2 regions of the Intestinimonas sp. UBA1698 genome follow, and region 2 is predicted to be linked to the other one. Evidence: predicted binding sites of a transcription regulator. Region 2 holds the regulator's gene; the other holds the start of a gene.

Region 1 (11,816 bases), on a different contig from region 2:
CGGCCATGATGGCCCCCACTGAGATCCTGGCCGAGCAGCACTGCCGCTCCCTGTCGGCGCTGCTCGCCCCCGCTGGGATGCGGGTGGGACTGCTCACCGGCAGTATGCGGGCCGGAGAAAAAAAGAGGGTCTATGCCGCCCTGGAGGCGGGGGAGATCGACTTCGTGGTGGGGACCCACGCTTTGCTGTCCGGACCGGTGGCCTTCCGGCGGCTGGGCCTGGTGGTGGCCGACGAGCAGCACCGTTTCGGCGTGGAGCAGCGGGCGGCCCTGGCCGCCAAGGCGAACACGCCGGATTGCCCGCCCGAGGCGGGCCGCCGCCTGTGCGGCGAAGGCCGGGGGAATTCAGTTTCCCCGGCCGCAAATGGAATGGATGGGGTCCCTACAGCGGCATGCCGCTGTGGGGAAGTGGAGCAGCGGGCGGCCTTGGCCGCCAAGGGCGAGAAAAAGATTCGCCCCCATGTGCTGGTCATGTCGGCCACCCCCATCCCCCGCACCCTGGCCCTTATCATCTACGGGGACCTGGACGTGTCGGTCATCGACCAGCTTCCGCCGGGCCGCCTTCCGGTGAAAACAGTGCTGGTGGGGGAATCCAAACGGCAGCGGATGTACGGCTTTGTCCGCGAGCAGATCCGCCAGGGGCGGCAGGCCTACATCGTCTGCCCTGCCATCGAGACCGACCCGGAGAGCGCCGCCGCCGATCTGAAGCGGGTGGTGGAGTACGCAGAAGGGCTGCAAAAGCAGGTGTTCCCTGACCTGCGGGTGGGGCTGGTCCACGGCAGGATGAAAGCGAAGGACAAGGAGGCGGCCATGGCCGCCTTCGCCCGGGGGGAGACCCATATCCTGGTGTCCACCACCGTGGTCGAGGTGGGGGTGGACGTGGCCAACGCCACGCTGATGATCGTGGAAAACGCCGACCGTTACGGCCTGAGCCAGCTCCACCAGCTCCGGGGCCGGGTGGGCCGGGGGGAGCACCAGTCCTGGTGCGTGCTGGTCAGCGACAACCGCAGCCCGGAGACCCGGGCCCGGCTCAAGGTGCTGGTGGACACCGCCGACGGCTTCCGGATCGCCGAGGAGGACCTGAAGCTCCGCGGGCCCGGCGACTTTTTCGGCCGCCGACAGCACGGCCTGCCCGCGCTGCGCATGGCCGACCTGAACACCGACACCCGGGTACTCAAGGAGGCCCGGGACGCCGCGGTGGCGCTGCTCTCCGCCGACCCGGATCTGTCCCGTCCGGAGCACCGGCCTTTACAGGAGAAGGTGCGGCGGCTGTTCGAGGAAAATCCCGATATGTTCAATTGAGAGGAGACCGGATATGTACGAGTACAAATACGTAAACCTGCTGTCCGACGGCGTGGCCGCCGCCAAGTTCCAGGAGCACCGGGCGATCATCGACCAGCACGCCACCCAGGGCTGGCGGTACGCCGGCTGTATCCCCACCCACATCAGCGGCAGCGGGGTGCTGTGCAATCTGGATCTGATTTTTGAACGGGAAAAGGAGGAATTCTGTCATGACTAAATTGGAACGGGCCCGGGAGCTTCGGGCCGACACCACCCGGCACTACAACTGCTGCCAGTCGGTGGTGCTGCCCTTCGCCGAGGAGCTGGGGCTGGACGAGGAGGCCGTTTTGAAGCTGGCCGAGCATTTTGGCTCCGGGATGCGGCGTGGCTCGGTGTGCGGGGCGGTGACCGGGGGGCTGATGGCCCTGGGCCTCATGGGAAAGAGCGGCAGTCAGGACGCGCAGGCCTTCCAGCGGGCCTTTCGGGAGGGGTCCCAGTATCTGGACTGCGCCGAACTGCTCAAATGCGCCAAAGAGCGCGGGGAGGAGAAAAAGGAGCACTGCGACCGGATGGTGTTTCTGGCGGTGGAGCTGGTGGAGGAAATGCTGAAAAATTGAGGGAAAGGGCTTGACTGTAAAGTTGCTTTATCCTTTATAATGCCCTCAAAAGGAGGGATTCCATGACGGTCAAGGAATTGGAACAGGCTCTGGGCATGAGCCGGGCCAACATCCGGTTTTACGAAAAGGAGGGGCTGCTTTCTCCGCTCCGGCTGGAGAATGGTTACCGGGACTACACCCCGGACGACCTGGAGACCCTGCGGAAGATCAAACTGCTGCGGCAGCTCCAGGTCCCGGTGGAGGACATCCGGGCGCTCCAGCAGGGCGGAAAGGAACTGACCGCTCTTTTGGCGGCCCAGGAGGAGGACCTCCGGCGGCGGGCGTCGGATCTGGAGGCCGCCCGGACGCTGTGCCGCCGGATGGAGGCGGACCAGGTGAGTTACCGGGATCTGGACGCGGTCCGGTATCTGGAGGAGATGGAGCGGTTGGAGCGGGGCGGCGCCCGGTTCCAGAGCGTGGAGGCCGATGCCCTGCCCACGGTCAGCCATCCCTGGCGGCGGTTTTTTGCCCGTAGCCTGGACTTCGGACTGTGCCGCCTGCTGCTGAACGCCGTCCTGGCTCTGGGGTTTCGCTTCCAGGCGGGAGACGGACTGTTGTGGACGCTGCTGATGAGCTATCTGACCTGGGCGGTGCAGTTCGTGCTGGAGCCCCTGCTGCTGAGCACCTGGGGCTATACGCCGGGCAAGTGGGTCCTCGGTCTGACGGTCCGAAACGCCGAAGGCGGCAAGCTGCGCTTCTCGCAGGCTGCCGCCCGGCTGGCCGGGGTGTTTTGCCGCGGTGAGGGCTATGGCATCCCCCTCTACAATCTCTATCGCAATTACAAGTGCTACAGGGCCTGCGACGCCGGGGAGCCTCTGCCCTGGGAGGAAGAGCAGGCCTACACCATCCGGGACCTGCGGGCGCTGCGCTGCCTGGGCCTTGCGGCGGCTTACGGGGCCGTGATGGGTTTGGGTGTGCTGGTCGGTCTGTATCTGTTGGTACCGCCGGTGCGGGGCCCCCTGACGGTGGCGGGATTTGCCCGCAACTACAACGATGTGTATGGGCGGTATTTTGGAGAGGCGAGCTACCAACTGGACGTATCCGGGACCTGGCAGGAGAATGGGGCTGAAAACGCGATCGTTTTGGATTGGACCGGAGGCGGGTCGCCCCCTGCGTTTGACTACACCCTGTCCGACGGCGTGCTGACCGCCGTTTCCTTTCAGGAGCGTGCGCCGGAGCTGCCGTTCGGCTCCGGCAGCCGGCCGGCTGCCACGGTGCTCGCGCTGCTGTGCGCCCGGTCGGAGGTGGGGCTGTTCAACTGGCGTCGGGCGGCCATGGAGGCGCTGGAGCAGATGGGGCCGGCCCATGAGGACTACAGCTTTACCTGCTATGGTCTGACGGTGACCAATCAGGCGGACTATACGGGCTACGAGACGGTGGGAGACTACCTGTGGCCTGTGGAGGGGGAGACGCAGACATTCCGGCAGACCTTTTCCGTCACCCTGGCGGAGTAGGTCAAATTGTAAATATTTTTTGAACCCTCTTGAAAAATCGTATCCTAAGTATTATGATAGCGTTAGCACTCTTGAATAATGAGTGCTAACGCTATGTTTATAAGGAGATTCATATATACGGAGGCGTGCACCATGGCAAAAAAACAATTCAAGGCGGAATCAAAGCGGCTGCTGGACCTGATGATCAACTCCATCTACACCCACAAGGAGATTTTCCTCCGGGAGCTCATCTCCAACGCCAGCGACGCGGTGGACAAGCTGGCCTACAAGGCCCTCACCGACGATCAGGTGGGTCTGGACCGGGGAGACTTCAAAATTACGCTGGTCCCTGACAAGGAGCAGCGTACCCTCACCATCTCCGACAATGGCATCGGCATGACCAAGGAGGAGTTGGAGGACAACCTGGGCACCATCGCCCGCAGCGGCTCTCTCCAGTTCAAGCAGGAGCTGGCCCAGAAGGACGAGGGGGACAAGACCGACATCATCGGCCAGTTCGGCGTGGGCTTCTATTCCGCCTTCATGGTGGCCGACCGGGTGACGGTGGTCTCCAGGGCCTACGGCTCGGACGAGGCGTGGAAGTGGGAGTCCGCCGGGGCGGACGGCTACACCCTCACCGCCTGTGAAAAAGAGGCCGTGGGCACCGACATCACCCTGCACATCAAGGACAACACCGAGGACGACGACTACGACCCCTATCTGGAGACCTACCGGCTGGATGAGCTGGTGAAGAAATACTCCGACTATATCCACTATCCCATCGTCATGGAGATGGAGCACTGCCATCAGAAGCCCAAGCCGGAGGACGCGCCGGAGGACTACCGGCCCGAGTATGAGACTGTGAAGGAGTGGGAGACCCTCAACTCCATGGTGCCCCTGTGGCAGCGGCCCAAGGGCGAGCTGAAGGACGAGGACTACAACCAGTTCTACAAGGAGAAGTTCGGAGATTGGGAGGACCCCCTGGCGGTGATCCACACCTCCGCCGAGGGCATGGTGGAGTATAAGGCTCTGCTCTATCTTCCCGCCCGGGCCCCCTTTGACTTTTACACCCGGGAGTATCAGAAAGGCCTGCAGCTTTACTCCTCCGGCGTGCTCATCATGGACAAGTGCGCCGACCTGGTGCCCGACTGCTTCTCCTTCGTCCGGGGCGTGGTGGACTCCCCCGACTTCTCCCTGAATATCTCCCGGGAAATGCTCCAGCACACCCGGCAGCTCAAGGTCATCGCCGCCAACCTGGAGAAGAAGATCAAGGCCGAACTGCTGAAGCTCCAAAAGGACGACCGGGAGAAGTATGAGAAGTTCTGGTCCGCCTTCGGCCGCCAGATCAAGTACGGCGTGGTGGGGGAGTACGGAGCCAAAAAGGACCTGCTGAGGGACCTGCTGCTGTTCTGGTCCTCCAGGGAGGAGAAGAACACCACCCTGGCCGAATACAAGGCGCGCATGGCCGAGGACCAGCCCTACGTCTACTACCTCTGCGCCGAGAGCGTGGAGAAGGCGGCCAAGCTGCCCCAGGCTGAGCGCATTCTGGATCAGGGCTATGAGATCCTCTACCTCACGGACGAGGTGGATGAGTTCATCATGAATACTCTGGCCGAGCTGGACGGCAAGGCCTTCAAGAACGTCAATGACAACGACGCCCTGCCCGAGAGCGACGAGGAGAAGGCGGCCAGCGAGAAGAAGGCCGAGGAGAATAAGGATGTGCTGGACTTCGTCAAAGAGGCCCTGGGCGACCGGATCAAGGAGGCCCGGGTGTCCAAGATCCTGAAATCCGCCCCGGTGTGCATGACCTCCGACGGCCCGGTCACCCTGGAGATGGAGAAGTATTTCCAGCGGGTGGACCCCGAGCAGGCCAAATTTATGAAGGCCCAGCGGGTGCTGGAGCTCAATCCGGATTCCGGCGCCTTTGCCGCGCTCCGGGCCGCCCTGGACAGCGATAAGGAGCTGGCGGGCACATATGCCGAGATCCTGTACGACCAGGCGCTGCTCATTGCCGGCTTCCCTCTGGAGGACCCCTCCCGCTACACCGAGCTGGTGTGCAGTTTGATGAAGTGAACAAAAACAGGAGCGCCGCCCGAGGGCGGCGCTCCTGTTTTCGACAAATGAGGGGGACTATTTGGGGAAGATGGGGCCTGGGTCCTATAAACAAAACAAAAAATAGCTTCAAACGAAAGAATATGACACTTCGAAGTTTGGATAAGGTGACAATTGCGCGGACCGCCCCGGCGTGTTATACTCGGAGCAGATAAGGAGGTAATGCCAATTATGTTGATCGAAATGAAGTTTCATTCCGTCGCCGAGCTCCAGCGCCTGCAGGAGATCGCCTGCGACGTCAAGGAAGAGGTCTTCCTGCACTCCATGGACGACCGCATCCGTGTAGATGCCAAGTCTTTTATCGGACTGTTCACGCTGGACTTTACCCAGCCGGTAAAGGTGGTCACCGAGTCCCCCTATGTGATCCGCAAGCTGGAGATACTCAAGCGCAAGCAGGAACGGGCGCTGGCCTGAGGGCCGGCGCCTTTCTGATTTTGCTGGAGATGAAAACGGGCGCCTCCCAGAAGGGGGCGCCCGTTTGGTCATTCTCCGTCGGGCAGGGGCAGGCGGCGGTGCTCCACCGGCCCCCATGCGGGCAGAGGCAGGCGCTGCATGGCCCCGAACACCCGGCTCTTCAGACCGGGGTACTGCCGGTCCAGGTCCCGGACCAGCTCCTTGATCTCCTGCCGCTTGGTGCAGCCGTTGGCGGGGCAGGGGTTATAGACCACCGGCAGGCCGGCCCTGGCCGCCGCGCCGCGGACCATGGCCTCCCCGCAGTAGAGCAGAGGCCGAATCTGGGTGATGCCCGTCCGGTCCAGGTAGGTTACCGGCTGAAAGCAGGAGATGCGGCCCTCATAGAACAGAGAGAGAAAAAAGGTCTCCACGGCGTCGTCGTAATGATGGCCCAGGGCGATCTTGGTGATGCCCCGCTCCTGGAGCGCGTTGTGGAGGGCGCCACGCCGCATTTTGGCGCACAGGGAGCAGGGGTTGCTCTCCTGGCGCAGGTCGAAGATGATGTGGTGGATTTCGGTGTGCAGCAGGGTGTAGGGCACATTCAGCCGGGCGCACAGGTCCGCCACCCGGGAGAAGTCGGCGCTCTCCCGGCCGTCGGCGTGGCCCATGTCCAAAGTAATGGCCTCCACCGTGAAGGGCTTGGGATAGAACTCCCGCAGCTTGGCCAGGGCCGCCAGCAGCGTCAGGGAATCCTTTCCCCCGGAGACGCCAACGGCCACCCGGTCCCCGGACTGAATCATGTCGTAATCCTCCACACAGCGGCGGACGTGGCTCAAAACCTTGTTCATGGAGCACCTCAAAAAAGAAAAATGATATTTAGGAAATCAAAGATATCGCGAGATAACAGGAGAAAAAACGAGATTGCGTTTTCTAAATAAAAAAAGTTTAAAAAAGCGGTTGACACCTTGTAACTTGGGTATTATAATACAAAACGCTCCACCCGTAAAGAGTGGAGCGTCAATCATGTTTAGAGCAAAATAACATAGAAGATCAAACAAATTGGAGGTTACACCATGTCCACATTTATGGCCAACAAGGGCAACATCGTGCGCAAGTGGTACATTCTGGACGCCGCTGGCAAGCCCCTGGGCAAGACCGCCGCTACCGCCGCCGTCCTGCTCCGCGGCAAGCACAAGCCCGAGTATACGCCGCACGCCGACTGCGGCGACTTTGTCATCATTGTCAACGCCGAGAAGGCCGTGCTCACCGGCAAGAAGCTGGAGCAGAAGTATTACCGCACCCACTCCGGCTGGGTGGGCGGCCTGAAAGAGACTAAGTATCGCCTGCTGATGCAGGACAAGCCTGAGTTGGCCATGAAGCTGGCCGTCCGTGGCATGATGCCCCGCAACATCATCACCAAGGACTCCCTCACCCGCCTGAAGATCTACCGCGGCGCCGAGCACAATCACGCCGCCCAGAAGCCCGAAGCCTGGACTCAGGGTTAATTAAGGAGGAATTTCGAACATGTATAAGAGCAAGAAGCCCTATCATTACGGCACTGGCCGTCGGAAGTCCTCCGTGGCCCGCGTCCACCTGTTCCCCAACGGGACCGGCTCCATTACCATCAACGGCCGCGATATCGACGAGTATTTCGGCCTTGACACCCTGAAGATGGTGGTCCGTCAGCCTCTGAATACCACCGATACCAACGGCAAGGTGGACATCGTGGCCACTGTTGTGGGCGGCGGCGTCAGCGGCCAGGCCGGCGCCATCCGGCACGGCGTAGCCCGCGCTCTGCTCCAGATGAACGAGGAATTCCGCCCTGCGCTCAAGAGCGCCGGCTTCCTCACCCGCGATCCGCGTATGAAGGAGCGTAAGAAGTACGGCCTGAAAGCCGCCCGTCGCGCTCCCCAGTTCAGCAAGCGCTGATTTGTCTGTCGCATTCGGAAAGCCGCCACAGACGTGGCGGCTTTCCTTGATCAGAGAGGAGAACACGGGATGCTGGAATACCGTTTTGACACTCAACTGCTCATCGAGGGGGAAAACCTCTCGGAGGATGGCATTCACGACTATATCACGCAGAACATCCCCGGCGACTGCCTGCTGGCGGTGGGGGACGAGGACCTGATCAAGCTCCACTTTCACACCAACGAGCCCTGGGAGGTGCTGGAGTACGCCGCTTCACTGGGGGATCTCTTTGATATCGTGGTAGAGAATATGGAGCGCCAGGAGAACGGACTGCAGGGCTGAAGATACATCGGAGGAGCGGCGCTCCTCCGATGTATTTTACTTATACCAGGGAATAGAGTACAAGCCCCGCCGCGCCGCAACCCGCCATGACCCAGATGGGGTTGGGCTTCCACCGGCGCAGGACGAACAGGGCGGCGGCAAAGAGGGCGACCGCCACAAAGTCCACACCGGAGAGCAGACGGTTCCCCGCCAGCAGGGCCCGGAGCAGAATGGACAGGCCGGAGGAGGCAATGAGGGCCACCACGGCAGGCCGTAGGCCCTGGAGCACCCCCTTGACCAGACTCAGATTGCGGTATTTGTAGTAGAACCAGGCCAGGGTCAGGGCCACGATACAGGAGGGTAGGATACAGCCCAGAGTGGCGATCAGGGCGCCGGGGAGCCCAGCGATCTGAATGCCCACAAAGGTGGCCGAGTTCAGGGCGATGGGGCCGGGAGTCATTTGGGAGATGGTGATGATGTCGGTGAACTGGGAAATGGTGAGCCAGCCGTTTTGATCCACCACCTGGTGCTGGATGAGGGGTAGGGCGGCATAGCCGCCGCCGAAGCTGAACAGACCGATCTGGAAAAAGCTCCAGAACAGGCGGAGCAGAGTCACGACACCGCCCCCTTTCTGCGGCTCCACAGGGTGTCGGCCGCCCCGATCAGGCCGCAGCAGAGGATAATAAGGACCACGCTGACCTCGGCGAACCAGGCCGCGCAGAACGCCGCTGCCAGGACCGCGGTGTAGAGCGCGCGCTTTTGCCGCAGGACGCCCCTTCCCATGGTGAGGACCACATCGCAGATGACGGCAGCCACCCCCGCGTTCATGCCCCGCAGGACCAGACTGACGACGCGGTTGTCCCGGAAAGCCACGTAAAACAGGGAGATGACCGACAAAATGATTAGGGGGGGCAGGGCGGTGCCGCACACCGAGACCAGGGCCCCAGGTACGCCGGCCATCCGATAGCCCACCAGAATAGAGGTATTGACCGCCATAGCCCCCGGCGAGGACTGGGCGATGGACACCAGGTCCAGCATCTCCTCCTCGTCGATCCAGCCCAGACGGCGGACAAACCGCTCCTTCATCAGGGGGACGATGACGTAGCCGCCCCCGAAGGTGAAGGCGCTGAGCTGAAAGGTGGACAAAAACAATCTCCAGAAAGAAAAATTCGCCCGCTGCAAGGGTATCCCTCCTTTGGCTGATCTCAGTATACCACTTGTCAAACAATTATGGAAATACTATTATATGATAGAAAACATAAGGAAATTACGATGGAGGGAACAACGCGACCCGGGCCTCGGAAGCCCAGCCCACCGTGAGCCAGGCGGTGGCCGAGCTGGATGGGTATTCCGGGGGAGGGTCAAACCTTTGAGCGGCTGTCCCGGCGGCTCCACCTGACGGCGGCGGGAGAGCGCTTCCGCTCCTACGACTCCCACGTTGCCCCCCCCCTTCGACGAGATGGAGAAGGACCTGCGGGACTGGGACAGCTTCGGAATCCTGCGCGTGGGGCCAGCATTACCGTTGGGAAGGATTGCTTTCCTCAGAAAGATTTATGCCACACTTCAAGGTCTGACTGACGTCAAGCACAAAAGCTCCCCCCGCATCGCTGCAAAAGCGTACCCACACAGCCTGCGGGTTTGAAGGGAAAACAGCTTTGTATTCGTCCCTCCTCTTGCGAAAGCACAAACAAGAACAGGCCCAGCCCGGGTTTGACCGGGTAGGGCCTGTTCTCTCTGTTTCGTGTTTTTCTTTCCTTGCGGGATGTGAGGCCGGTTCCGTTCCGCCTTACCGTGCTTACTGGTCCAGATGGGCCTTGAAGAAGGCGCCGCTGCGCTCCAGGCACTCCACCGCCTCAGGCATCATGCGACCGTAGTGCATAAAGGCGTGGAGGACGCCGGGAACGATATCCACCTGAGTGGGCACATTGTAGAGCTTCATAAACGCCTCCAGGGTCTTGGTATTGTCCAGCAGGGGGTCCAGGTCACCGCAGCACATATAGACAGGGGGCATTCCGAAGGACAGGTCGTTGAGGAAGGCGGCGTAATAGGGGTTCTCCTGGTCTTCGGGGGTGGCATAATAGTTGATGTAGGCGGCCAGGTCGGAGCGGCGCATCCCGTCCAGCAGAGTGCCGTAGAGCCGGAAGGAACAGGAGTCCATCATACCGAACGCCCCATAGTACAGCAGCAGGGCCTTGACAAAAGCATTGCCGCCGGGGGTGTCTCGAAGGTAGAGGTTCAGCCCCAGAGCCAGATTAGCTCCGCCGGAGTCGCCGCCCAAGGCCATCTTGTCCGGGAGGATGCCGTACTCGGCACCGCGCTCCTGGAAGTAGCGCACCACCGCGGCGGCCTCGTACAGAGGGATGGGGAATTTGGCCTCAGGGGCCAGGTGGTAGTCCACACCGATGACACAGCAGCCGCTGGAAGCCATGACAGAGCGCATCATACGGTCATGGGTGTCGTTGCTTCCCACGGTGTAGCCGCCACCGTGGATAAACACCACCGCATAGTGCTCTGGCTTGTCGTCGGGATAGTAGATCCTGGCGGGCACATCCCCTATGGGGCCGGGCACCATGACCTCCACGGTCTTGAACGCCTCGGGGCCGCCTTCGTTCCAGAAGCGGCGCTCCTGCACATACTTCACCCGAAGCTCATCCCAGGAACAGTTGGTGTCGAACGCATCGGCAGCGTGTGCGGCCTGATAATCGACCACCTTCCGCATACTCTCGCTGAGCAGGGGATAGGGATCGGGCTTGTTGCGCTCATAGTCGGGCTTGCGGTCAGGCATGAAGAATTCCATGATGAATACCTCCTTATTCTTTTACAGCAGCTATTTTGGGAGCCGCTTTAGCGCTCCGGCGGTGTACTTGCCAGGTGGTAGCGATCTGCCCGCGCAGCGCCAGGCACTCCGTTTTGACGATGCATACGGCGCTTACCGCTGATCCATAGCGGCCTTGAAGCGGAGCAGGGCCTCCTCCAGCACTTTCCGGGTGCAGGCCAGATTGATCCGCTCAAAGCCGTCCCCAGCTGTGCCGAAGATGTAGCCATCGTCCAGGAACAGTTGGGCCTTCTCCTGAAGAAACTTGGCCAGGGTCTCGCCGTCCATGCCAAAGCAGCGGCAGTCGAACCAGCACAAATAGGTGCCCTCCAGATCGGCTACCCACACCTCAGGGAAATGCTTCGCCATGAACTCCTTAAAATAGAGGTAGTTGCCCCAGATGTGCTCATTGAGCTGATCCACCCACTCGGCGCACTTCATATAACCGGCCTCCAGAGCCCGGAGGCCGAAGATGCTGTAGGTATAGCAGCCGGAGATGTTTACCTCGTTGTTCAGCTTATCGCGCAGCTCGGGGTTGGGGATGATGGCGTTGGCCACGCAAAGGCCCGCCAGAGAGAAGGTCTTGCTGGCGGCACAGCACATGACGCAGTTGTTGGCGTACTTCTCTCCCAGCGTGGGGTAGCTGACGTGCTTGTGACCGGGCATGATGATATCGAAGTGAATCTCGTCGCTGACCACCAGCACGTTGTGCTTCAGGCAGATATCGCCCATACGGCACAGCTCCTCTTCGCTCCACACCCGGCCCATCGGGTTATGGGGGGAGCACAGCAGGAACATCTTGCACTGCTTGGCTTTTTCCTCAAAGTCGTCAAAGTCCACCTCATAACGGCCTTCCACCAGACGGATGGGGCTCTCCACCACTTTGCGGCCGTTCAGGTTC
Region 2 (11,816 bases):
TTGACGTAGGGGGGCAGGATGTGGACGCCACCGTCGGAACGGTCCAGGTCCCAGGGCTGGCCGTTTCCAATGTAGCTGTTGAGTTCCAGGGGCTGATACTGGGTGAGGACGCCGACAGTGTCGATGCCGGAATTCACACAGTTGGACAGGGGAAAGTCGATGATCCGGAACTTGCCCCCGAAGGGGACGGCTGGCTTGGCCACCTTGCTGGTGAGGGCCTTCAGCCGGCTGCCCTGGCCTCCCGCCAGGAGCATGGCCACACATGTCTTCTTCATTCTATCACCTCTTGGTTGAAGTGGGGAGATCGTTCTTCCCATTCCCTGGGGGCTGGGTTCAGGAGTCCTTCTCCGGCTTGACGGCCGGGACAGGCGAGCGCTTCCGCACCGCGGGCTTGGCCGTCGGAGTCCTGACCGCCGGAGCGGCGGCCTGCTCCCGGACGGCGGGGGGCGCTTTTTTCTCCCGCACCGCGGGCTTGGCCGCCCGTTTCTTCACCGCCGGAGCGGCGGCCTTTTCCCGAATGGCCGGCTTGTCTGCCGGGTCCTTCCGGGCCGGAAGGCTCTCCGCCTTCTTCCGGCGAGGCGGGAACTTCCGGGTACAGCGATACACCACCGCGCTCATGGGCGGCAACGTGAGCACGAGAGACTGGCCACGGCCGTGGCAGGGAACGTACTCGCTCTTTACCGGAGCCTTGTCCCCCCGGCCCTGTCCGCCGTATGCCTCGTCGTCGGTATTGAAGATGCAGGTATACTGCCCCGCGGCAGGTACGCCGATGCGGTAGCCCGTCCGGTCCACCGGGGAGAAGTTGCACACCACCACCAGAGCGCCGCCCTTCTTGTCCCGGCGCACGAAGGCCACGGTGTCGGCCTGGTTGTCGTCGGCCTGAATCCACGCGAAGCCCTCCCAGGAGAAATCCAGCTCCCACAGCTCTTTGTGCTCCAGGTAGAAGGCGTTGGCCGCCTTGAAAAAGGCCTGGGTCTTCCGGTTTTCCTCGTTGGCCAGCAGGTGCCAGTCCAGGGACTGCTCAAAATGCCACTCGTTCCACTGGCCGAACTCGCTGCCCATCATCAGCAGCTTCTTCCCCGGGTGGGTGAGCATGTAGGCGTAAAACGCCCGCACGCCGGCAAACTGCTCGGCATAGGTCCCCGGCATCTTGTTGAGAAGAGAGCCCTTCATATGCACCACCTCGTCGTGGGAGAGGGGTAAGATGAAGTTCTCCGAAAAGGCGTACATCAGCGAGAAGGTGATGTCCTTATGGTTGAACTGCCGGAAATAGGGGTCCATCTTCATATAGTGGGTGATGTCGTTCATCCACCCCATGTTCCACTTCAGGTTGAAGCCCAGCCCGCCCTCGCTGACCGGGTGGGACACCAGGGGCCAGGCGGTGGACTCCTCGGCGATCATCAGTACGTCGTCGTGCTGGCCGAAAATCCGGGTGTTGAGCTGCTGGATGAAGTCCACGGCCTCCAGATTCTCGTTGCCGCCGTGGATGTTGGGGGTCCACTGTCCCCCCTGTCGGCCGTAGTCCAGGTAGAGCATGGAGGCCACCGCGTCCACCCGCAGGCCGTCGATGTGGAACATCTCCAGCCAGAACAGGGCGGAGGAGTACAGGAAGGAGCGGACCTCGTTCTTGCCGTAGTCGAACACCCGGGTGCCCCAGTCGGCGTGCTCCCCCTTGCGCATGTCGGTGTACTCGTAGCAGGGCTGGCCGTCGAACTCGTACAGGCCGAAGGCGTCCTTGGGGAAGTGGGCCGGGACCCAGTCCAGAATGACGCCCACCCCGGCCTGATGGAGCTGGTCCACCAGATACATGAAGTCCTTAGGGGTGCCGAAGCGGCTGGTGGCAGCGAAGTAGCCGGTGCACTGATAGCCCCAGGAGTCATCCAGGGGGTGCTCGGTGACGGGCATCAGCTCCACGTGGGTGAAGCCCATCTCCTTGACATAGGGCACCAGGTACTCGGCTATGTCCCGGTAAGAGAGGAACTCCCCCTCCCCCGTCCGGCGCCAGGACCCCAGGTGGACCTCATAGATGTTGAGGGGCTTTTGGTAGATTGGATTTTTCTTCCGCCAGTCCAGCCAGCCCCTGTCCCCCCACTCATAGCCTCCCAGTTCATAGAGCTTGGAGGCGGTACCGGGCCGGGTCTCAGCGTGAAAGGCGTAAGGATCGGCCTTAAACAGCATCCGGCCGTCCGGCGTCTCCACGGCGTACTTGTAGAGGTCGTACTCCCGGAGCCCGGGGATAAAGCCCTCCCAGACGCCCCCCTCCATCTGCTCCAAGGGGTGGCAGCCGGGGACCCACTGGTTGAAATCGCCCACCACCGACACGGCCGCCGCATGGGGCGCCCAGACCCGGAAGACATGTCCCGTCTGCCCCTCGCGCTCCGCTGTGTGGGCGCCCATGTATTCCCAGGCCCGGATGGCCTGGCCGTCGGTGTATTCCTTTATATGTTGTGCCAGCTCCGGGGCGGACCCGGTCCACTGCTCCTGCTCCATAAGGCTTCCCCATTTCTTTGGTATTATTATCCAAATACCCGAAGCAGTTCCTCCTCTTGGTTGTAAATGATACTAATTGATGGAATTTTTTCTTCGGGTATTTGTATAAATTATACAACACCTTTTGATGTCAGTCAAGGTCTAGCCCCCACCCTTCCTATAAAATTTCTGTAAGGTCCCAGAAAGGGATTCGTACAAAATAACCGGCCGCCCATTCCGTAAAAGGGAACGGGCGGCCGGCGGCGTATGGGGGGACAAAGCCCCGGGGCTATCCGGCCATAAACAGGATGTCTAGGAATCGCTTAAAGATGCCGGGCATGGTCAGGCGCTCCACAGCCTGGTCAGCCACAATGGGGATGGTCTGCTGCTCCACACCAGATACCGAGACCACCATCTCTCCCAGCTTCTGTCCGACCTCCACAGGGGCCTCCACCCGCTCGGTGAGGCGCAGCTCGGTGGTGACGTTGTTGAGCTCGGCCTTGTCGATCAGAATACGGCCGGACTGGGCCAGCACGGGCTGGACGGTGGAGCACTCGCCCAGGGCCACCTCCACCGGCGGCAGCGCCTGGTCAGGGTGGACGTCCAGGAGGGTATAGTTGGCGAAGCCGAAGTTCAGGAGGGCCTTGGCGCCTTCAAACCGTTTTTCCGAGGTAGGGCACTTCATCACCACGGCAATGAGCTCCATGCCGTCCCGCTCGGCGGTGGCCGACAGGCAGTAGAGGGCGGAATCGGTGAAGCCGGTCTTGAGGCCGGTGGCCCCTTCATAGAACCGGATGAGCTTGTTGGTGTTGGCGAGCTGGAACTGGCCGTCCCGGACGGAGTCCATCCAGATGGTGGTGAACTCCCGGATGCCGGGGTGGGCCAGGAGCGCCCGGGACATGACGGCGATGTCGTAGGCGGAGGTCAGGTGGCCGGCGGCGGGCAGTCCGGTGCAGTTGATAAAGGTAGTATCGGCCATGCCCAGCTCCGCCGCCCGGCGGTTCATCCGCTCCACAAAACCCTCCTCGCTGCCGGCAATGTGCTCGGCCAGGGCCACTGCGGCGTCGTTGCCCGACACCACCGCCACCGCCTTGAGCATATCATGGACGGTCATCTGCTCCCCCTCCTTCAGGTAGACCTGGGAGCCGCCCATGGAGGCCGCCTGGGCGGAAACCGTGACCATATCCTCCATCTTGAGCCGCCCGTCGTCGATGGCCTCCATTACCAGCAGCAGGGTCATGACCTTGGTGACGCTGGCGGGCTCCAGCTTGTCGTGGGCATTCGCTTCGTAGAGCACCGTGCCGGTCTCCTTCTCCATCAGGATGGCGGAACCGGCTTCCACCGCCGGTCCACCGGAGACGGCGGCGGCGGGCAGGATCAGCAGAACGGCGGCCACCAGGGCCGCGGCGCATTTTTTCATCGGGATCTCCCTCCATGTTCATCTTCTATGGAAAAGGATGTGAAAATCTCCCTTGTTCTATGCGGGCAGCCACCTGCGAAAATTTCCCTGCGCCCCTGCGGTGTTTTGGCAATCCAGCCCCACTTTTGCAAACATTTTTAGCGTTCACATTTAATTTACAACCTTCCTATTGACTTTTCCCCGGGGCGGTGGTAGATTTACATTAGCACTCAGGGATAATGAGTGCTAAAAGAGGCGCGATGGCGCTTCCGATTTTAAAAAGAAGGTGAGCGCGGTATGGATCTGAGCGACCGGAAGAAGAAAATCCTCCGCGCCATCATCGAAAACTACATTGAGACGGCGGAGCCGGTGGGCTCCAAGGCCATCGCCTCTCTGCCGGGACTGAACGTCTCGTCGGCCACCATCCGCAACGAGATGGCCGATCTGGAGGCCCTGGGCCTGCTGGAGCAGCCCCATACCTCCGCAGGACGCATCCCCTCTCCCAAGGGCTACCGCATCTACGTCAATGAACTGATGACCGACTACCGCCTGTCAGCGCAGGAGACCAAGCGGCTCAATGAGGCGCTGCACATGAAAATGCGGGAGTTGGACCAGGTCATCGATCAGGCCGGGCGGATCATTTCCCAACTCACCCGCTACCCCTCCTTTGCCCTGGCCGCCGGGGGCGACCGGATCACCATTCGGCGCTTCGACCTGCTGATGGTGGACCGCGACGCCTTCATCATTGTGGTCATGACCGACACCAACGTGGTACGCAACCGGCTGGTGCGCCTGCCCTCCGACCTGTCGGAGGCTCAGCTCCAGCTTTTGAACACCCTTCTCAACGCCACCTTTACCGGTCTGACGCTGGACGAGATCACCCCCGAGCTGATGCGGGTGGCCTCCCACGCGGCGGGCGAGGCCTACGGCCTCATCTCTCTGGTGGTCTCCTTCGCCGTGGAGGTGCTGGAGAGTCTGGAGCAGCGCACCGTCCACACGGCGGGCATTGCCAGCCTTTTGACCCACCCGGAGTACCACAGTCTGGACCGGGCGGCGCCGCTGATGACCTATCTGTCCGAGGACCGGGACGCCGCCCGCTTCCCCATGCCCGACAAGGACCCTATGGAGATCCTCATCGGGCCGGAGAACGTGGTGGACGCCCTGAAGGACACCAGCGTGGTAATGGCCAGCTACGACATCGGCGACGGCATGCGCGGCGTCGTGGGCGTTGTGGGTCCCACCCGTATGGATTACGCCAAGATTTCCGCCCGTCTTTCCTACTTTGCGGAGGGTCTCTCCCGCATGTTCGGCAAGGGCGGGCTTCCCCCCGCCGGGGAGGACCCCGAGCACGATGACCGATAGGAGGCCGAAAAATCATCATGAGCAAACGTGAAAAAGACCAGGAGCAGAAGGCCGCTCAGGCCGCGTCAGAGCACGCGGAGAGCGCCGAGGTCCCGGAGGATATCGTTCCGGAGGAGCCCGCCGCCGGAACCCAGGACCCGCTGCCGGAGGAGCTGGAGCATTTGAAAGCTTCCTTGTCCGCCAAGGAGGAGCAGTACCTCCGGCTGGCCGCCGAGTACGACAACTTCCGCAAGCGCAGCCAGAAGGAAAAGGAGAGCATCTACGCCGACGCCAAGGCCGACGCCCTCACCGCCTTCCTTCCCGTCTACGACAATCTGGAACGGGCCCTGAAGCAGGAGACCGCCGACGAGGCCTTCAAAAAGGGCGTAGAGATGACCATGACTCAGCTCCGGGAGATCCTGACTAAGCTGGGTATCTCGGAGATTCCCGCCCTGGGCGAGTCCTTCGATCCCAACCTCCACAACGCCGTCATGCATGTGGAGGACGAAGCGGCTGGCGAGAACACCATCGTGGATGTGTTCCAGGCTGGCTTCAAGCTGGGCGACAAGGTCATCCGGTTCGCCATGGTGAAGGTAGCCAACTGAGGCAGGCCGCCACGCCCCAACGCCCGGTTTTCGGCTTCTCCGCATTTCTTTTGTAAAAACCAATTTCTTGATTATTGGAGGAATATATTATGTCTAAGATCATCGGCATTGACCTGGGTACCACCAACTCCTGCGTGGCCGTCATGGAGGGCGGCGACGCCGTCGTCATCCCCAACGCGGAAGGCAACCGCACCACTCCGTCCGTGGTGGCCTTCTCCAAGGACGGCGAGCGCATGGTGGGCCAGGTGGCTAAGCGCCAGGCCATCACCAACCCCGACCGGACCATCAGCTCCATCAAGCGCGAGATGGGCTCTAGCTTTAAGGTGAGCATTGACGGCAAGAACTACACCCCACAGGAAATCTCCGCCATGGTGCTCCAGAAGCTGAAGGCCGACGCCGAGGCCTATCTGGGTCAGAGCGTCACCGAGGCCGTCATCACCGTCCCCGCCTACTTCACCGACGCTCAGCGCCAGGCCACCAAGGATGCCGGCCGCATCGCCGGTCTGGAAGTAAAGCGGATCATCAACGAGCCCACCGCCGCGGCCCTGGCCTACGGCATCGACAAGGAGTCCGACCAGAAGATCATGGTCTACGACCTGGGCGGCGGCACCTTCGACGTGTCCATCCTGGAGATCGGCGACGGCGTTATCGAGGTATTGGCCACCGCCGGCAACAACCGCCTGGGCGGCGACGACTTCGACAAGTGTGTCATGGACTGGATGGCCGCTGAATTCAAAAAGGACACCGGCATCGACCTCAGCGGCGACAAGGTGGCCATGCAGCGCCTGAAGGAGGCCGCCGAAAAGGCCAAGATCGAGCTGTCCGGCGTCACTTCCACTGCCATCAACCTGCCCTATATCACCGCCGACGCCACCGGCCCCAAGCATCTGGACCTGACCCTGACCCGGGCCAAGTTTGACCAGCTCACTGCCCATCTGGTGGAGGCCACCGCCGGCCCCGTCAAGCAGGCCATGGGCGACGCCGGCCTCTCTTCCGGCGAGCTGTCCAAGGTCCTGCTGGTGGGCGGCTCCAGCCGTATCCCCGCTGTGCAAGACATGGTGAAGAAGCTCACCGGCAAAGAGGGCTTCAAGGGCATCAACCCCGACGAGTGCGTGGCTATGGGCGCGGCGCTGCAGGGCGGCGTGCTGGTGGGCGACGTGAAGGGCCTGCTGCTGCTGGACGTCACCCCCCTTTCCCTGGGCATCGAGACCATGGGCGGCGTGATGACCAAGCTCATCGAGCGCAACACCACCATCCCCGCCAAGAAGAGCCAGACCTTTACCACCGCTGCCGACAACCAGACTTCCGTAGAGGTCCATGTGCTCCAGGGCGAGCGTGAGATGGCCCAGTACAACAAGACCCTGGGACGGTTCAACCTGGACGGCATCGCCCCGGCCCGCCGCGGCGTGCCTCAGATCGAGGTGACCTTCGACATCGACGCCAACGGCATCGTCAATGTCTCCGCCAAGGATCTGGGCACCGGCAAGGAGCAGCACATCACCATCACCTCCTCCACCAACATGTCCAAGGAGGACATCGACAAGGCCGTCAAGGAGGCCGAGCAGTTTGCCGCCGAGGACGCCAAGCGCAAGGAAGAGGTGGACGTGCGCAACCAGGGCGATCAGATGGTGTACCAGACCGAGAAGGTCATGGAGGACCTGAAGGACAAGATCGACGCGGGCGACAAGGCCACCCTGGACGCCGCCCTGGGCAAGCTGAAGGACGCCCTGAAGGGCACCGACGTGGAGGCCATCAAGACCGCCACCGAGGAGCTGAGCAAGGCCTTCTACCCCATCAGCGAGAAGCTGTACAACCAGGCGGGCGGCCCCCAGGCAGGCGCGGGCCCGGACATGGGCGGCGCGGGCTTTACCGGCGGCGCTTCCGCCGCCGGCGCGGACACCGACCCTAACGTGGTGGACGCCGATTACACCGTGGTGGACGGCGACGACAATCCGTAAATTTTGTATTTGCAGAGCCGCTGCTTGCAGCGGCTCTGCTACCCTGTATCCCAGGCCCGAAGCCCAGCGCGGCGGGTTTTGGGCGGAGAGGAGGAGCAAAGCGGCACCGCACGGAAGGGCGACGGTCGTTTCATGCGGCGCGGTCTTTGCGACGACGATATGGCTGATCAAAAACGAGATTACTATGAAGTCCTGGGCGTGTCTAAAGGCGTCTCGGACGATGAACTGAAAAAGGCCTACCGCAAGCTGGCCAAGCAGTACCACCCCGACCTCAACCCCGGCGACAAGACCGCCGAGGCCAAGTTCAAGGAGGTCAACGAGGCCTACGAGGTCCTGTCCGACAAGGACAAACGGGCCCGCTACGACCAGTTCGGCCACGCGGGTGTGGACCCCAACTTCGGCGCCGGCGGACCCGGCGGCGGCTTTGGCGGCGGCTTCGGCGGCTTCGACATGGGTGACATTGACCTGGGCGACCTGTTCGGCTCCTTCTTCGGCGGCGGCTTCGGCGGCGGAGGCGGAGGCGGCCGCAGCCGCAACGCCCCCCAGAAGGGAGAGACCATCCGGGCCGGGGTGACCATCACCTTCGAAGAGGCGGCCTTCGGCTGCGAGAAGGAGATCACCGTCACCCGCACGGAGCCCTGCGAGGAGTGCAAGGGCTCCGGCTGCGCCCCCGGCACCACGGCGGAGATCTGTCCCGACTGTCACGGCAGCGGCGTGGTCCGGATCCAGCGGGGAGGAGGCGGCTTCTCCTTCTCCACCACCGCGGCCTGCACCCGCTGCCGCGGTACCGGAAAGATCATCCACCAGCCCTGCAAATCCTGCGGCGGCGCGGGGAGCGTCCGGCGGCAGAAGAAGCTGTCCGTCACCATCCCGGCGGGCATCGACAACGGCCAGGCCGTCTCCCTGCGGGGGCAGGGCGGCGCGGGCAAAAACGGCGGGCCGGCGGGCGATCTGCTCATTGGCGTCACCGTCCAGCCCCACCCCATCTTCCGCCGGGACGGCACGTCGGTCTACATGGAACAGCCGGTCTCCTTCGCCCAGGCGGCCCTGGGGGCGGAGCTCCAGATTCCCACCATCGACGGCACGGTGAAATACTCCATGCCCGAGGGCACCCAGACCGGCACCACCTTCCGTCTGCGCGGCAAGGGCATTCCCAGCCTCAACGGCCGGGGCCGGGGCGACCAGTACGTCACCGTAAAGGTCCTGGTTCCCACCGGCCTGAGCCGGGCCCAGAAGGAGGCCCTGCATGCCTTTGCCGAGTCCATGGGGGAGGAAAAAGAGGACTCCGGTGATCCACTTAAGAATCTTTTTGACAAGAGAAGGAAAAAGAAATAAAATAGAGGACAGTCCATATGGACTGTCCTCTATTTTATTTCTACCGCTCTTCGGAGGTGTACCATGCCCGACCTGTTCCAGTCCGCGGCGGACCTTGTGAACCAATACGTCCTGCCCTACCTGTCCTGGACCCTGGTGTTCCCCCTGGGCACGCTGATCCTGGTCCTGCTGTTCTTTTTCTACTACTGGCACGCCCAGGCTCCCCGTCGGGACAGCCTGGAGTGGATTGCCATGCGGGAGCGGCGGCCCATGACCTTCTCCGCCAAACGGTATCCCATGGGGAAAAAGGACGCCCTGCCCCTGCTGCTGGTGACGGCGGCCTATGCCTGCACCGCCTTCTTCCAGTTGGGCAGCTTCACCAATCCCCAGTCCTTCCAGTCCTTTGACGAGACCGCCACCGTGGAATTCTCCCTGGACCGGACCGTCGCCCTGACCCGGCTGGGCTGGTACACCGGCCTGGGGACGGGAGACTACTCCCTGGAGGTCTCCGCCGACGGGCAAAGCTGGACCGCCCTTCAGGTCAGCGTGGACGAGGACAACAAATCCGCCTACGCCTGGACCCCGGTAGACCGGAACGCTCCGGCCGGCTCGGTCCGCTCCATCCACCAGAAGTACAACACCCTGTTCAAGTGGTATTTCATCGAGCCGGAGGGCGGCCCGGTCCAGGTCCGGTATCTGCGGCTCACCGGATTCCCCGGCAAGGCCCCCCTGGAGCTGGGCGAGCTGGCCCTCTACGACCAGGACGGAGTCCGGGCCGTCCCCGACGCCGTGGTGGCTGCCCAGCCCGCGCAGGCCGTCCCCTCCGCTGACCTGGCCCTCTTTGACGAGCAGGACACCGTTCCGGACAAATCCACCTGGTACAACTCCTCCTATTTTGACGAAATCTATCATCCCCGCACCGCCTATGAGCACATCCGGGGCATCGAGCCCTATGAGGTCTCTCACCCGCCCTTGGGCAAGCTCATCCTCTCGGTGGGGATCCGGCTGTTCGGCTTCACCCCCTTTGGCTGGCGGTTCATGGGCACCCTGTTCGGCGTGCTGATGCTCCCCATCCTCTACGTCTTCCTGAAAAACCTCTTCGGCAGGACCGCCATCGCCTTCTGCGGCACCACGCTGTTCGCCTTCGATTTCATGCACCTGGTGCAGACCCGCATCGCCACCATCGACACCTACGGGGTCTTTTTCATCCTGCTGGCCTACTTTTTCATGTACCGCTATCTCACCCTTCCCGCCGGGACCTCCTTCCGGGGCGGCGCCCTGCCGCTCTTCCTCTCCGGGCTGTTCTGGGGCATCGGGGCGGCCAGCAAGTGGACGGTGATCTATGCCGGGGCGGGCCTGGCCCTGCTCTACTTCCTGGGCGTGTGGTTCAAGTGGCGGGACCGCCCGGCGGACTTCCCCTTCGCCCCCTGGCTGGTCCAGACTCTGCTGTTTTCCGTGCTGTGCTGGGTGGTCATCCCGGTGATCATTTACACCCTGTCCTACTGGCCCTACGCCGCCGCCCGGGGCAACGACGGCGGGCTTCTCGACATGCTGGGCGAGCTGTTCTCCTGGCCCTTCGTCCAGCTTCCCCAGGTCCTGCGGGGCGAGCGGGAGCTCATCCTCAAGAGTTCCGCCAACCTGGTGGACGCCATGCTGGAGAACCAGAAGTTTATGTTCACTTACCACGTGGGCGTCACCGAGCACCACCCCTACGAGTCCCGCTGGTATCAGTGGCTCGTGGACGGCCGCCCCATCCTTTACTACCTAGACTCCACCTCGGTGCCCGGCTTCAAGGCGGCCTTCGCCTGCTTCAACAACCCGGTGGTGGCCTGGACGGGCCTGCTGTCGGTGGTCATCCTGGCGGTCCAGACGGTCCGCCGCCGCTGCGGTAAGGCCCTGTTCCTCCTGGTGGGCTATCTGTCCCAGCTTCTGCCCTGGTTCGCCATCGGCCGCATCACCTTCGCCTACCACTACTTCCCCTCCACCCTGTTTTTGGTGCTGGCCATCAGCTACGCCATGAACGACATGATGGAGCGGAAGGTGGGACGCTGGCAGTGGGCGGTCTACGGCATGACGGCCTTCTCCGTGGTCCTCTTCGCCGCCTTCTACCCCGTTCTCATCGGGCTGATGGTGCCCTCCTGGTATCCCACCCGCTTCCTGCGGTGGATTCCCGGCGGCGCCTGGCCCTTCTGAGCGTATATCCCATTCATCCGGAGGCATCCTATGAGCTACTTCATCGACTACCACACCCACTCCCAGCTCTCCCCCGACAGTAGTGTCCCGCTGGAGCAGCAGGCCGAGGCCGCCGTCCGCTCGGGCCTCAGCGAGCTTTGCATTACCGACCACTACGACACCGTGGGGCTCCACGGCGGCCCTATGGACCCCTATGACTGGGCCCCGGCAGTGGAGCAGTTTCAGCGGGTCCGGGCGCAGTTTCAGGGCCGCCTGACCCTTCGGCTGGGCCTGGAGTTCGGCAGCGGCCACCTGGACGGCAGCGCCCTGGCCGCCGCCCCGCCGGAGCTGGACTTCGTCATCGGCTCGGTCCACAACCGCAGTCTGGCCGCCGGGGGAGACGATTTCTACTACGGAGACTACCACTCCCCCGGGGCCTGTTATCAGGCTCTGGACGACTACGTCTCCTCCCTGGAGCGGCTGGCCTCCGCCGGCGCCTACGACGTGCTGGGGCACATCATCTACCCGCTGCGCTATATGGCCCGCGGCTGCCCCGAG

What was found. The regulator HrcA, encoded in region 2, represses chaperone genes, less so after heat shock. The targets are predictions, from matches to a motif close to TGTTAGCACTCNNNNNNNNNGAGTGCTAACA.
Region 1: the regulator HrcA is predicted to act here: its motif matches at 3,451-3,481, upstream of htpG (molecular chaperone HtpG).

The regions. Positions count from the first base shown of each region.
Region 1 covers NZ_DCJO01000034.1:66,485-78,300, forward strand. Annotated here, with positions in the region: gene B3H64_RS08305 (ATP-dependent DNA helicase RecG) at 1-1,301, shown strand, start outside; gene B3H64_RS08310 (DUF4177 domain-containing protein) at 1,315-1,518, shown strand; gene B3H64_RS08315 (C-GCAxxG-C-C family protein) at 1,511-1,897, shown strand; gene B3H64_RS08320 (MerR family transcriptional regulator) at 1,960-3,390, shown strand; gene htpG (molecular chaperone HtpG) at 3,523-5,439, shown strand; gene B3H64_RS08330 (hypothetical protein) at 5,650-5,892, shown strand; gene B3H64_RS08335 (tRNA lysidine(34) synthetase) at 5,961-6,719, opposite strand; gene rplM (50S ribosomal protein L13) at 6,945-7,376, shown strand; gene rpsI (30S ribosomal protein S9) at 7,396-7,800, shown strand; gene B3H64_RS08350 (kinase to dihydroxyacetone kinase) at 7,870-8,121, shown strand; gene B3H64_RS08355 (chromate transporter) at 8,162-8,716, opposite strand; gene B3H64_RS08360 (chromate transporter) at 8,713-9,246, opposite strand; gene aes (acetyl esterase) at 9,896-10,897, opposite strand; gene B3H64_RS08370 (MalY/PatB family protein) at 11,030-11,816, opposite strand, start outside.
Region 2 covers NZ_DCJO01000004.1:28,389-40,204, forward strand. Annotated here, with positions in the region: gene B3H64_RS00945 (glucose-1-phosphate adenylyltransferase) at 1-275, opposite strand, end outside; gene glgB (1,4-alpha-glucan branching protein GlgB) at 334-2,490, opposite strand; gene B3H64_RS00955 (D-alanyl-D-alanine carboxypeptidase family protein) at 2,759-3,889, opposite strand; gene hrcA (heat-inducible transcriptional repressor HrcA) at 4,166-5,230, shown strand; gene grpE (nucleotide exchange factor GrpE) at 5,248-5,814, shown strand; gene dnaK (molecular chaperone DnaK) at 5,904-7,772, shown strand; gene dnaJ (molecular chaperone DnaJ) at 7,932-9,107, shown strand; gene B3H64_RS00980 (phospholipid carrier-dependent glycosyltransferase) at 9,171-11,279, shown strand; gene B3H64_RS00985 (histidinol-phosphatase HisJ family protein) at 11,310-11,816, shown strand, end outside.